2 regions of the Arthrobacter sp. 10T425 genome follow, and region 2 is predicted to be linked to the other one. Evidence: riboswitches for the same ligand, from Rfam matches in the RefSeq annotation. Region 2 holds a riboswitch; the other holds the start of a gene.
The links. A riboswitch is a leader RNA that binds a small molecule or an ion and turns the genes downstream of it on or off. The one in region 2 is predicted to bind glycine.
Positions count from the first base shown of each region.

Region 1: another riboswitch for glycine. It lies ahead of gcvP (aminomethyl-transferring glycine dehydrogenase); the one in region 2 lies ahead of gcvP (aminomethyl-transferring glycine dehydrogenase).

Region 1 is NZ_JBFTGZ010000006.1:74,199-81,532, reverse strand. It holds gene gcvT (glycine cleavage system aminomethyltransferase GcvT) at 1-1,074, opposite strand, end outside; gene gcvP (aminomethyl-transferring glycine dehydrogenase) at 1,087-4,008, opposite strand; glycine riboswitch at 4,048-4,162, opposite strand; glycine riboswitch at 4,164-4,262, opposite strand; gene AC1DDH_RS09155 (TetR/AcrR family transcriptional regulator) at 4,531-5,070, opposite strand; gene AC1DDH_RS09150 (MFS transporter) at 5,138-6,724, shown strand; gene AC1DDH_RS09145 (Dps family protein) at 6,860-7,334, opposite strand, start outside.
Region 2 is NZ_JBFTGZ010000024.1:30,932-38,265, forward strand. It holds gene AC1DDH_RS19925 (HNH endonuclease) at 1-22, shown strand, start outside; gene AC1DDH_RS19930 (hypothetical protein) at 498-974, opposite strand; partial or broken gene AC1DDH_RS19935 (short-chain dehydrogenase) at 1,039-1,203, shown strand; gene AC1DDH_RS19940 (hypothetical protein) at 1,338-2,105, opposite strand; glycine riboswitch at 2,601-2,698, shown strand; glycine riboswitch at 2,700-2,807, shown strand; gene gcvP (aminomethyl-transferring glycine dehydrogenase) at 2,860-5,706, shown strand; gene gcvT (glycine cleavage system aminomethyltransferase GcvT) at 5,717-6,853, shown strand; gene gcvH (glycine cleavage system protein GcvH) at 6,911-7,294, shown strand; gene glyA (serine hydroxymethyltransferase) at 7,291-7,334, shown strand, end outside.

The sequences.
Region 1 (7,334 bases), on a different contig from region 2:
TGCGGTGCCGGGCTCGGTGAATTCGACGTCGACGTAGGCCATCGCGACCGGGTAGCCCAGGCTCGGGCTGGGCTGACCGGAGGTGACTTCGCCGACGACGTTGCCGTCCTTGAGGACCGGGTAGTGGCCGCGGCCGGCCCGGCGCCCGAGGCCCTTGAGCCCGACGAGCTTGCGGCCCGTCGTGGCGCCGGCGCCGGTTTCCTTCTTGGCGGCCAAGGCGGCCTTGCCGATGAAGTCGCCTTCCTTGGACAGGGCGACGACGGGGCCCAGGCCGGCGGCGAACGGATCGCCCTCCAGGGAGAGCTCGTTGCCGTAAAGCGGCATGCCGGCCTCGAGACGGAGCGAATCGCGGGACGCGAGACCGGAGGGGGTCAGCTCGCCGTCCTCTGCGATGGCGACGAGCGCCTGCCAGAGGGCGGCGGCGGCGTCGTTCGCGACGAAGATCTCGAAGCCGTCTTCACCGGTGTAGCCGGTGCGGGCCAGCAGGAGGTCCTGGCTGGCTCCAGCGAACATGAACGGGACGTCCACTGCGGCGTAGTACTTCAGGCCGGTGACGAGCTCGTGCTGCGCGGCGGGGACCAGGCGCAGCAGGATCTCCTGGGCCTTGGGTCCCTGCACGGCGATCAGCGAGATCTCGGCGGACGCGTCACGGACGGTGACGTCGAATCCGCCGTCCTTTCCGGAACCGGCGCGCTCGGCCAGGGCCGCGGCGACGATCTTCGCGTTGCCGGCGTTGGGGACCACAAGGAATTTCTGGTCGCCGCGGCGGTAGGTGATGAGGTCATCGATGATGCCGCCGTCCTCGTTGCAGATCAGCGAGTACTTGGCCTTGCCGATGGCCATCGCCGAGATCTTACCGACGAGGGCGTAGTCCAGGAAGGCTGCGGCGTCGGGGCCGGTGACCCAGACTTCGCCCATGTGGGAGAGGTCGAACAGGCCCGCGGACTTGCGGACGGCGTGGTGCTCGGCTAGTTCCGAGCTGTACTTCAGCGGCATCTGCCAACCGCCGAAGTCCGTGAAGGAGGCGCCGAGCTTCTTGTGCTCTTCGTAAAGTGCCGTGTAATTCTCATTCATCGGTGGCTGTCCCTAGCTGTCAGAGTCGGAGTTGGCGGAGTCGTCGGAGTGGACTGCTGTGTCTTCTTCGAAGGCCTCGAGGGGAGGGCACGAGCAGATCAGGTTGCGGTCCCCGGCTGCGCCGTCGATGCGGCCGACGGGCGGGAAGTACTTGTCCTGCTTGAGCGTGTGGACCGGGAAGACGGCCTGCTCACGCGGGTACTCGCGGGTCCAGTCGGTGCTGATCACGGCAGCGGCGGTGTGCGGGGCGTTGCGCAGCGGGCTGTGCTCCACGGTGAAATCGCCGTTGGCCACCTGGTCGATCTCGGCGCGGATGGCGACCATGGCCGTGATGAAGCGGTCGATCTCGCCCAGGTCCTCGGATTCGGTGGGCTCCACCATCAGGGTGCCGGCCACCGGGAACGCCAGGGTGGGGGCGTGGAAGCCGTAGTCGATCAGGCGCTTGGCCACGTCCTCGGCGGTCACGCCGGTCTTGGCCGTGAGTTCGCGCAGGTCCAGGATGCACTCGTGCGCCACCAGGCCGCCCTCGCCGGTGTAGAGCACCGGGAAGGAGTCGTTGAGGCGGGCCGCGATGTAGTTCGCCGCGAGCAGCGCGGACTTGGTCGCCTCGGTGAGGCCGCGGCCGCCCATCAGCTTCACGTAGGCCCAGGAGATCGGCAGCACGCCGGCCGAGCCGTAGCGGGAGGCGGAGATCGGGGTTCCGTCGGCGCCGTTGGCGGGATCAGCCGCGTTGCCGGGCATGAAGGGGGCGAGGTGCGCCTTGGCTGCGACCGGGCCGACGCCCGGGCCGCCGCCGCCGTGCGGGATGCAGAAGGTCTTGTGCAGGTTCAGGTGCGAGACGTCGCCGCCGAACATGCCGGGCTGGGCCAGCCCGACCAGGGCGTTGAGGTTGGCGCCGTCGATGTAGACCTGGCCGCCGGCGGCGTGGACCGCGTCGCAGACCTCGCGGACATCGGCGTCGTACACCCCGTGCGTGGACGGGTAGGTGATCATGATGCAGGACAGCGCATCCTTGTGCAGCTCGATCTTGGCGGTCAGGTCCGCGTGGTCGATCGTGCCGTCCGAAGCCGTGGCCACGACCACGACCTTCATGCCGGCCAACACGGCCGAGGCCGCGTTCGTGCCGTGGGCGGAGGCCGGGATCAGGCAGATATTGCGCTGGGCATCGCCGCGGGAGAGGTGGTAGCCGCGGATCGCCAGCAGCCCGGCGAGCTCGCCCTGGGAACCGGCGTTGGGCTGGATCGAGACCTGGTCGTAGCCGGTGATCTCGGTCAGCTGGCCTTCGAGGTCCTCGATCAGTTCACGCCAGCCGGCGGTCTGGGATTCCGGGGCGAACGGGTGGATGGAGGCGAATTCCGGCCAGGAGATGGCCTCCATCTCGGCGGTGGCGTTCAGCTTCATGGTGCACGACCCCAGCGGGATCATGGTCCGGTCCAGGGCCAGGTCGCGGTCCGAGAGCTTGCGGATGTAGCGCAGCAGCTGGGTTTCGGAGCGGTGCGTGTTGAACACCGGGTGCTGCAGGTAGTCGGAGGTGCGCTCGACGGCGGGGTCCAGGCCGAACGCAGTGTCCGTGCCTGCAGCCGCGGCAGTCACGGACGCGCCGAACGCGGCAATGACGTCGGCGACGACGGCAACCGTCGTGGCCTCGTCGGCGGAGATGCCGACGGTGTCGGCGTCGATGGCGCGCAGGTTGACGCCCTTGGCGTCGGCTGCCGCGATGATCTCAGCTGCCCGGCCCGGCACGGAGACGGTGATGGTGTCGAAGAAGGAGGTGTGCAGCACGTCCAGGCCGGCGGCCTTCAGGGAGGCGGCGATGGTCTTGGCGTGGACGTGGACCGACTGGGCGATTGCCTTCAGCCCGTCCGGGCCGTGGTAGACGGCGTAGAAGGAAGCCACGATGGCCAGCAGGGCCTGGGCCGTGCAGATGTTGGACGTGGCTTTCTCGCGGCGGATATGCTGCTCGCGGGTCTGCAGGGCCAGGCGGTAGGCGGGAACGCCGGCGTTGTCCTTGGAGACACCCACGAGGCGGCCGGGCATGGAGCGCTCGAGCCCCTTCTGGACGGCCATGTAGGCAGCGTGCGGGCCGCCGAAGAACAGCGGCACGCCGAAGCGCTGGGCGGATCCGACGGCGATGTCAGCGCCCTGCTCGCCCGGAGACGTGATCAGGGTCAGGGAGAGGAGATCTGCCGCGACGGTGACGAGGGCGCCCCGTTCCTTGGCGTCGGCGATCACGGCGGTGTGGTCGAACACGCGGCCGGAGACGCCCGGCTGCTGCAGAACGACGCCGTTGATGACGCCGTCGGGCAGGCCCTTGGAGAGGTCGGCGACCTCGACCTCGAAGCCGAGGGCCTCGGCGCGGCCCTTGACGATCGCGATGGTCTGCGGCAGGCAGTCGGCGTCGAGGACGGTCTTGCCGTCGTGCGCCGTCTTGTTCTTATTCGCGCGGCGCATCATCAACACGGCCTCGGCCACGGCGGTGGCTTCATCCAGCAGGGAGGCGTTGGCGATCGGCAGGCCGACCAGGTCCTGGACCATGGTCTGGAAGTTCAGCAGCGCCTCCAGCCGGCCCTGGGAGATCTCCGGCTGGTAGGGCGTGTACGCGGTGTACCAGGCCGGGGCTTCGAGGATGTTGCGGCGGATCACCGGCGGGGTGAGCGTGTCGTAGTAGCCCTGCCCGATCATCTGCACGGCGGTCTTGTTCTTCGACGCCAGCTTGCGCAGCTCGGCGAGGACTTCGACCTCGCTCAGGGCCGCGGCGAGCGCGAGGTCGGCGTCCTGGCGGATGTCCTTCGGAACGGCGGTGTCCACCAGGGCGTCGACGGTGTCGTAGCCGACAGCCTTCAGCATGGCGTCGACGTCGGCCTGGCGGCGCGCGCCGATATGCCGGTCAACGAAGGACGTGGAGGCTGGGGTAACAGTCACAAGGAACTCCATAACTCAGGCGGCGCAGGGTACGCCACATTGATTCGGGTTCCTCCCCGCTCTGTATTGGACCTGAGAGTTTCCGCGCAGCCCGCGTTTCAGGGCTCCGCTTGCACCGTCGGTGAGCACAGCATGTCCGGGACACGCCTGCTACTTTCCAGAGATGCCTTGCCGCGGCGGTACATGGGCCTGAGAGATTCCTGGGGAGGGTTTGCTCCTACGGCGCCTGCTTGTACCTACTTGCAGGACTCTCCCGCCGCAGATCAAAGGCGTATTTAATTAGGTGTTCAATCGGGGGTGACTACAGTCACAGCTCTCATTGTCCTATGCCGGGCGCGCGTCCGCAAACTCCCTCCCGGCGGCGGACCCAGGTTACGGGCCACGAGCCACCCGGTGGCGAATCCGGCGGCGCGAACTCGCCGGAAACGCCCGGAGTCGCCGCAACTTTCCGGCGTACTCGAACGCTTCCGGCGAATTCGGCGGGGAGTAGGGGGTCGGCGGGGAGTAGGGGGTCGGAGGGGGTGGGTGTGGGCTTCAGCCGCGCAGGCGCTCGACGGCGGCCAGGAGGCTCTGGACGTCCGCCTCGACTTCCGGCGGCGGCCCGCCGGGACCCCGCGCCAGCATGGCGTTGAAGTACAGCCCGTCCCCCATGCACAGGACGGCCTTCGCCATGGCGGGCCCGACGTCGGCCGCCAGCAGTTCCAGCCAGCTCGCCTGGCCGGCGGCGAAGCGGCGGAGCGTTTCCCCGTGCGCCACCTCGGCGAGCCGCGTGGCCGCCACGAAGACCCGGTCCATGGGCGTGTCCGCCCACACCGAGGACTTGATGAAGTACGCCGCCGCCCCTTCCGGGGCTGCCGCCATGGCCGCAACATCGGCAGCCAGGAGCCGGTCCAGCCGTTCCAGCAGGACCGCGATCATGGCCTCTTTCGTCGGAAAATGGTAGAGCAGGCCGCCCTTGGAGACGCCGGCCCGGCGCGCGACGGCGTCCAGCGTCGCGGCGCGTTCACCGACTTCGATGAGCAGGGATTCGAAGGCATCGAGGACGGCCTCGCGGGCGACGGGTTTCCTGGGCATGCCTCCCATCATGCCTGTCCGCGCGCGCATTTCTTAACTGTACCGTCCAGACGGTACAGTTATCCTTATGAGCATTTCATCGATCACCGTAGCCACCAGCACTCCTGCGGCCACCGGGCCCCGGGCACCGTGGCGTGACTGGGTGGCGCTGGCCCTGCTGATGTTCCCCGTCCTGCTCGTGGCCGTGGACAACACCGCGCTCACGTTCGCCCTGCCGGCCATCGCCAGCAGCCTGACCGCCTCCGGCGTCGAACTGCTCTGGATCGTCGACGCCTACCCCCTGGTCCTGGCCGGACTCCTGGTCGCGATGGGTTCCCTGGGCGACAGGATCGGCCGGCGCCGGCTGCTGTTCGTGGGCAGCGCAGGCTTTGCCGCGGTGTCCGCCGTGACGGCGTTCGCGCCGAGTGCGGAATGGCTGATCGCCGGCCGCGCCGGGCTTGGCCTGTTCGGCGCCATGCTGATGCCATCCACGCTGTCGCTGATCCGGAACATCTTTCCGCAGCCCAACCGGCGCAGGCTGGCGGTGGCGATCTGGGCCGCCGGCTTCTCCGGCGGCGCCGCCCTCGGCCCGATTGTCGGCGGCTGGCTGGTGGAACACTTCTGGTGGGGCGCCGTCCTGCTGGTCGCCGTGCCGATCATCCTGCCGCTGCTGCTGCTCGGGCCGGCCCTGATCCCGGAATCCCGCGATCCGAAGCCGGGCCGGGTGGACGTGCCCAGCATTGCCCTGTCCCTGCTGGTCATGGTGCCGGTGGTCTACGGGATCAAAGCCCTTGCCAGCCACGGGCCGGCTCCCGAGGCCTTCGCGAGCATCGGAACCAGCCTGCTCATGGGCTATGTGTTCATCCGGCGGCAACGCGCGCTTGCCCGTATCCACAGGACAGACCACAGCACCGCGCCGATGCTCGACGTCAGCCTGTTTGGCAACCGGATCTTCAGTACGGCCATTGTGGCCAACGTCCTGGCACTGTTCTCCTTCAACGGCTTCATTCTCTTCCTGGCCCAGCACCTGCAGCTGCTGGAGGGCCAGTCTCCCTCGGCCTCCGGCGTCGCCATGGTCCCGGCCCTCATCGCCACGGTTGTAGCGGGGCTGCTCGTGGTCCCGCTGGTGCGCAAGGTGCGGCCCGGCTTTGTGGTGGCCGGCGGCCTGCTGCTGAGCGCGGCGGGCTATTTCGTGGTGGCATTCGGCGACCACAGCCAGGGCCCGTCGCTGCTCCTTGCCGCCCTGCTGGTGCTCTGCCTGGGGGTGGGGGCCGCGGAGACGATCTCCAATGACCTGATCCTGGGTGCGGCGCCCGCCGACAAGGCAGGGGCAGCCGCCGCTATCTCTGAGACGGGCTACGAAGTGGGGTCCCTGCTGGGTACGGCGATTCTCGGCTCAATCCTGACGGCCTCCTACCAGGGCAACCTCCGGCTTCCCGCGGGCGTGTCCGAACTCGCCCCGGCGGCGGCCACCAGCCAGGCCGGTGAAACCCTGGCCGGCGCTGTGGATCTGGCCCGGATGCTTCCGGCGCCCCTGGCCGAGGCGGTGACGGCGGCCGCGCGCACCGCCTTCGACTCGGGCGTGCACGTCACTGCGTCCATTGCACTGGTCCTGATGTCCGGGGCCTGCGTCCTGGCCGCCGTCGTCCTGCGGTCGGTGCCGAAGGCCCAATAGGGCTCAGCGGCCGCCGTCAGCGTCACGCCGTCGTCAGCGTCAAGGGGTTCCAGCACTTAAACAGCAGCGTCCGGCGCCGGGTATCCTCCCGGCGCCGGACGCTGCTGTTTCTTGGGGGCTGGTGGGAGCCGGTCCCTACTTGCTGTCCGGGGTGGTCACGCTGGCGGTGGCCCGCATGGTCTCGGCATTCACCATCCAGGCGTACTGCTCAAACTTGGCGATGAACTCGTGCAGCAGATCCGCGGTGGTGGGATCTTCCTCGTCCACTTCGTCATGGACCTTGCGCATGGTGCCGACGGCCGCCTCAAGCGCGGCGACAATCCGCTCGATGGCGTCCTTCGTGTTGATCAGGCCCTTCGGGAACTCGGCCAGTGCGGTGGACTTGGAAACCGTGGAGCTTCGGCCGTCCGGGAGGGCGTGGAGGGCACGCATGCGCTCGGCAAGGTCATCCGCGAATCCCCGGGCGGCGTCGATGATTTCATCCAGCTGGAGGTGAAGGTCCCTGAAGTTGGTCCCGACGATGTTCCAGTGTGCCTGCTTGCCCTGAACGTGGAGTTCGATCAGGTCCACCAGTACTGCCTGCAGGTTGGTCGTCAATGTTGGTGATGCT
Region 2 (7,334 bases):
GATGAGTGAGGGTGCCTCTTAGGCTTCTCTGCCCTGGTCTCCAGCTACTTAATCCGAATTGAACGGGCCCCCGATTACGCACGCAAAGGAACGCGCCAACCGACGTCAGCGGGGTGGTCGACATAGCGAAACTCTTCCACTCGGGTCCCCATCCAGCGCCCGAGTGGGTCGGTAGCATGTGACGTGTCGAGGACAACCTGCCGGGATGAGATGGTTTCCGTTGCCGCAATGCAGGCGCTGACGCTGGCTGCTGGCGAGGTGTTCGCCACGATGGTTTTCGCCGAATTAGATGGTCCCACTTCGTTGGGGACGAACATGCCTCAGAGAAACTCTGCAGACGCTGGGGGCGCTGACCCCGGCCCCGCAATATCTGACAATTACTTTAATTGGAATCGGGCATATGTCTCATCTCGGCCAGCCCGCTTCTAATGTCCCGATCACCGAAGCGATATGCCCATAGGGGAGTCATCGATGCCGGCAGGCTGGACCACCCGCATTTACTCTTCGACAGCCCTGCCCGTTGACACTCCGCTCAGGGTGTCCATGTAATCCAGCGTTTTGGGACTGACATGCCGCACGGCCCCAAGAGCCTCGCGGAAAGCAGCTCTGTTTTCTTGGTCACCAAGCGCTCCTCGGAGTTCCACTACCGTCTCGATGCCCTGACTCTCGAACACGCGCGTCATGTCCTCTACCTGGGCGAGGCGGCCAGGGGACGGCCAGCTGATAACTTCGGAAAGTGTCCCGGCATCGAGGCGCCGCCGGAATCCACTGGTCGTGGCGGCATCCGGCCAGGCCGTGACCAGAGCGACAACGCGCGGCCTGACGGTCGAGTGGTAGTTCTGTCGCCGCTGCAGGGACGCATCGACAATGATGGCGCCGATGTGGTCCCAACCTCGGCTGACTTCGGTCGAGTCGTCTGCCCCGGGAGAGTCCATTGGCGCCGAGAGGTTGGCAGCATCATTATCGATAGTCATAAGTGAATACTTCCATGTCGCGTACTGCGTCGGCCCGGAGACGCTCCTTAACTAGAGTTGGGGGTCCCAGCTCGCGGCCGAACGCCTCGGCCCGCTGATGCAGGCCACCGTCCCCACCCCCGCCACCGCGGCGCAGCTCGCCGCGTCCATCACGTTCCTGCTCAGCGACGACGGCACCAACATCAACGGCGCCATCCTCGCCTCCGACGGCGGCTGGTCCGCCCTGTAGGGGAGCGGCATCAAACACATACGGACGACGGCGGGAAGTCCCGTCGTCGTCCGCTGGATTTGGATCAAATCCGTCATGGCACCATTGGATCCGCCGGTGCAATCACGTCCACGCATCGCGGGTAAGCCCGGATTTTACGCGGACGGGAAGATGGGCACGTCCGGCCGCCGGCGAGCGGCAATGGATTTGGCCCCCAGCCCCGCCAACGCGATGACCAGAGCCAGCAAGATTTTGGGAGCTGCTCCGCCCTCGGGTCCAAGTGTTGCCGCCAAGATTTGCCGACTCATTAACAGCATCTCCTGCAGGTCGCCAGCCAGGATACGGGTCCCCAGGACGTAGTTGACCGAGATGAACAGGGCGGGAACCAACCACAACAGCGCAAGGTTCACGGCCCACACCGCGGTCCGCCGCGCAGGACGAAGGCCGCACCATGCCAGGGCGCAACCAACGAGGATGGCGGGAATCCAGTGAGCGATTGACGGCACTGCGACGGGGACGTTGATGTGCCCAACGAAGCCGACAACCCACTCCACCGTCCACGAAGCGAACGGCACCGCCACGAGTCCGGCGCCCAATGCCGCCAGGCTCCGGGTCCTTGAACAGAGCAGCAGGTGCGCCACGAGGGCAGCAGCGAGGGATGCGGTCACGCCCGCGAGCAGCCCGGCGAAGTACAGGCTCGCCATTGTTCCGCCCGCCAAGCCGCCGTCGAGCACTGTGAAGGACTGGACGGCAGCCGTGAACTGGACCACAAGAACGCCGGCTGCCGCGCACCACGTCACCAGTCGCCGTCGGGCGGGGGACCAGATGCGCACCGCGAGTCCGGCCGCTGCACCTCCTACGGTGAGGAGGGCTACGATCGTGGTGAGTTCGTACTGGCTCAGCGGCAGTAACGACACAGGCATCTGGTCTGGAACGACCTCTGGGCCCCACAAGTTCTGCAACGGGAGCTGTGCGCCGGATACCAGCCAAGGGCCCAAGCCGAGCAATCCTGCGAGGATCCCGATCAGCCACCCCCAAGCGGCATCCCCGGCGGGAGTCCTGCTTGGTGGTCTGCTGGGAGCTGCCTGTTCCATCGCTTGATCCGGAAGGCTCACGGAGGCTCCTTGCGTATGAGCGCTCTGGGAGGGACGCGCATGAAAATGTAAAGTATCCCGTTCAGAATAATGCACCGAATGGACTAACCCCCTGGGTCCGATCCACGAGGTGGACGACGACCTCTGGGACCGCGTGTTCCGGATCAACGACACGGCCCTCATGCGCCTCACCCACGCAAGCGGACGACGGCGAAGAGCTCCCGCCGTCGTCCGCGGGACAGCGACTCAATTGAAATAAATTTTGCATCCTGCCCGGGAACCGGATAAATTGTGAGCTGTGTCACCGACCAGTGGCACAGCTTATGATCTGCGGCGGGAGAGTCCTGCCGGTACGTTCAGCAGGCGCCGTAGGAGCAAATCCTCCCCAGGAATCTCTCAGGCCCACGTACCGCCGCGGCAAGGCAACTCTGGAAAGCAGTCCGGGCAACCGGGCTCACCGACGGTGCAAGTGGCGCGCTGCTATCAGCAGGGCAAAACGGAAACTCTCAGGTCCAATACAGAGCGGGGAGGAACCCGAATCATCGTGGCGTCTTGATGCCACCTGAATTATGGAGTTCCTCTCATGACGGTTCAATCGTCCCCGTCCACCTTCGCAGACCGCCACATCGGCGCCCGCCGCCAGGCCGACATCGACACCATGCTCAAGGCCGTCGGCTACGACAGCGTTGATGGCCTCGTTGACAACGCGGTCCCCGATTCCATCCGCCAGGAAAAGCCCCTCACCCTGGACAGCGCCCTCAGCGAAGTCCAGGTGCTGGCCGAACTGCGCAAGCTCGCCTACAAGAACAAGACGGCCGTGCAGATGATCGGCCAGGGCTACTACGACACCGTCACCCCGCCGGTGATCCGCCGCAACATCCTCGAAGCCCCCGCCTGGTACACCGCCTACACCCCGTACCAGCCGGAAATCTCCCAGGGACGCCTCGAGGCGCTGCTGAACTTCCAGACCATGGTCCAGGACCTCACCGCGCTCCCGGTCGCCAATGCGTCCCTCCTGGACGAGGCCACCGCGGTTGCCGAGGCCGTGCTTCTCATGCGCCGCGCCAACAAAAACAAGTCCGCTGCCGGGGCCAAGACCGTCCTCGACGCCGACTGCCTCCCGCAGACCATTGCCATCGTCAGGGGCCGAGCGGAGGCGCTGGGCTTCGAGGTGCAGGTCGCTGACCTCTCCGCCGGTCTGCCCGACGGCGACATCAACGGTCTCGTCCTCCAGCAGCCGGGCGTCTCCGGCCGGGTGTGGGACCAGTCCGGCGTGATCGCGGAGGCCAAAGAACGCGGCGCACTGGTCACCGTGGCGGCGGATCTGCTTGCCCTGACCCTGATCACCCCTCCGGGCGAGCAGGGGGCGGACATCGCCGTCGGCTCCACCCAGCGCCTGGGCGTGCCGCTGTTCTTCGGCGGCCCGCACGCCGCGTACATGGCGGTGCGCGAGGGCATGGAACGCACGCTCCCCGGCCGCATCGTCGGCGTCTCCAAGGACAACGCCGGTGTCCCGGCCTACCGCCTGGCCCTGCAGACCCGCGAGCAGCACATCCGCCGTGAGAAGGCCACGTCCAACATCTGCACCGCGCAGGCACTGCTGGCCATCGTGTCCTCGTTCTACGCCGTCTACCACGGCCCGGACGGGCTGAAGGCGATCGCCGAGACCGTCCACAACAACACCCGCGCCCTCGCCGCCACGCTGAAGATCGCCGGCCGGGAACTGGCGAGCGAGTCCTTCTTCGACACCCTCACGGTCCGCGTCCCCGGCAAGGCCGCCAAGGTCATCGCCGCCGCCGAGGCCCGTGGCATCAACCTGCGGCTCATCGACGCGGACACAGTTGGCGTGTCCGTCGATGAAACCACGACGCCGGAGGTCCTCTCCGCGGTCGTCGTCGCCTTTGGCGCCGGTCCGGTGGTGGAGGCCACGGGCTTCGAGCTGCCCGGGAGGGTGCTGCGCACTTCCGACTTCCTGCAGCATCCGGTCTTCAACACGCACCGCTCCGAAACCCAGCTGCTGCGCTACATCCGCAAGCTCTCGGACCGCGACCTCGCCCTGGACCGCACCATGATCCCGCTGGGCTCCTGCACCATGAAGCTGAACGCCACGGCCGAGATGGAAGCGATCTCCTGGCCGGAGTTCGCCTCCATCCACCCTTTCGCGCCGGACTCCCAGACCGAGGGCTGGCGGGAACTCGTCAGCGGCCTCGAAGCTGACCTCGCCGAAATCACGGGATACGACCAGGTCTCGATCCAGCCGAACGCCGGCTCCCAGGGTGAGCTGGCGGGCCTGCTGGCCATTCGCGGCTACCACCTCTCCCGCGGGGACGCCCAGCGCACCGTGTGCCTGATCCCGGCCTCCGCGCACGGCACGAACGCGGCCTCCGCGGTGCTGGCCGGCATGAAAGTCGTGGTGGTGGCCACGGCTTCGGACGGCACGATCGACCACGCGGACCTGACCGCGAAGATCGAGGCGAACAAGGACGCGCTGTCCTGCATCATGATCACCTACCCGTCCACCCACGGGGTGTACGACACAGACGTCCGCGAGGTATGCGACTCCGTGCATGCGGCCGGTGGGCAGGTCTACGTCGACGGCGCCAACCTCAACGCCCTCGTCGGGCTGGCCCAGCCGGGCAAGTTTGGCGGTGACGTCTCGCACCTGAACCTGCACAAGACCTTCTGCATCCCGCACGGCGGCGGCGGACCGGGCGTCGGCCCGGTCGCGGCCAAAGCCCACCTGGCGCCGTTCATGCCAGGGGACGCGAACAAGGTCGAACCGGGAAAGGGAGTTGCCATCTCCGCTTCGCGTTACGGATCCGCCGGTGTGCTGCCGATCTCCTGGGCGTACGTGAAGTTGATGGGCGGCCAGGGCCTCACCGAAGCCACCAAGTCCGCGCTGCTGGCGGCGAACTACATCGCATCCCGGCTGGATGAGCACTTCCCGGTGCTCTACACGGGGGAGAGCGGCCTGGTGGCGCACGAGTGCATCCTGGATTTGCGGGAACTCACCGCCAGGACCGGCGTCACCGCCGAGGACGTGGCCAAGCGCCTCATCGACTTCGGCTTCCACGCCCCCACGCTGTCCTTCCCCGTGGCGGGCACCCTGATGGTGGAGCCCACCGAGTCCGAGGACCTGGCGGAGATCGACCGCTTCATCGAGGCGATGATCACCATCCGCCAGGAGATCGACCAGGTCTCCAACGGAGATTTCACTGTGGAGAACTCCCCGCTGCGCAACGCACCCCACACGGCCGCCGCCGTCGTCAGCACCGACTGGACCCGCGAGTACCCGCGTGAGCAGGCCGCATTCCCCGTCCACACACTCAGGCAGGACAAGTACTTCCCGCCGGTCGGACGCATCGACGGCGCCGCCGGAGACCGCAACCTGGTCTGCTCCTGCCCGCCGCTTTCCGAATTCGAAAACTAAGGATTTTCTGATGAGTGAGAACTACACCGCTCTCTACGAGCAGCACAAAAAGGCCGGCGCCTCCTTCACGGACTTCGGCGGCTGGCAGATGCCGCTGAAGTACAGCTCCGAACTCGCCGAGCACCACGCCGTCCGCAACGCCGCGGGCCTGTTCGACCTCTCCCACATGGGCGAAGTCTGGGTCACCGGCCCGGACGCCGCGGCGTTCCTCGACTACGCCCTGGCCGGGAAGCTGTCGGCCGTGGCCGTCGGCAAGGCGAAGTACTCGCTGATCTGCCAGGAAGACGGCGGCATCATCGATGACCTCATCTCCTACCGCCGCGGTGAGGACAAGTACCTGGTGGTCCCCAACGCAGGCAACGCCAAGGTCGTGGCCGCGGCACTGGCCGAAAGGGCCGGTTCTGTCCAAGAAGGCGGGTTCGACGTGACGGTGGAAGACGTTTCCGCCGAGATCTCGCTGATCGCCGTCCAGGGCCCGAACGCCGAAGCCATCCTGCTGACGCTGGTCCCGGCCGAGCAGCATGTCCTGGTCACCGAGCTGAAGTACTACGCTGCGGTTGAGGTTCAGATCAACGGACAAGATCTGCTCCTCGCCCGCACCGGTTACACCGGCGAGGACGGCTTCGAGATCTACATCTCGAACGAGGATGCGGCAGGTCTCTGGGAAGCACTGCTGGAAACCGGTGCCAGCCACGGGCTCATCCCGGCCGGCCTGGCCTGCCGTGACTCGCTGCGTTTGGAAGCCGGCATGCCGCTCTATGGCAACGAACTCTCCCGCGAAGGCAACCCATACGCAGCAGGCCTGGGCCCGGTCGTCTCGCTCGCCAAGGAGTCGGACTTCGTCGGCAAGGCCGCCCTGAGCGAGCTCAAGGCAGCCGGCGCAGGCTCCACGACCGGCCGCAAACTCGTCGGGCTCAAGGGCCTCGGACGCCGTGCCGCCCGCAGCCACTACCCGGTCCTCAAGGACGGCAACGTCGTCGGCGAAGTGACCTCCGGACAGCCCAGCCCCACCCTCGGCTACCCGGTCGCGATGGCCTACGTCGACATCGAACACGCCGCACCGGGCACAGCCCTGGACATTGACCTCCGCGGCAAGACGGAGCCTTTCGAAGTCGTCGCACTGCCGTTCTACAAGCGCCAAAAGTAGCCGGCCGCCGCTGGCTGAGCCTGCCGAAACCACATACGAACTTAAGGATTGAGATAAATGAGCAAAGTTGTAGCCGAACTGAAGTACTCCGCTGAACACGAGTGGGTTGCTGCCGACGGATCTGGCCCTGCAGGAATTGGGATTTCGGCCGTGGCCGCCGACGCCCTGGGCGACATCGTCTACGTGGACCTGCCCGAGGTCGGTTCCGCGGTGACCGCGGGGGAGACCTGCGGCGAGGTCGAGTCGACCAAGTCCGTCTCGGACCTCTACGCGCCGGTCACCGGCGAGGTGGTGGAGATCAATGACGCCGTCGTGTCCGATCCGGCGCTGATCAACAGCGATCCGTACGGTGCCGGCTGGCTGTTCAAGGTCGCCGTGACCGAAGAGGGTCCGCTGATGTCGGCGCAGGAGTACGCGTCCAAGAACGGCGGCGAGCTGTGAGCGCCGCGACGGGTACCGTCGCGTTTGAGCAGGTCGTCTC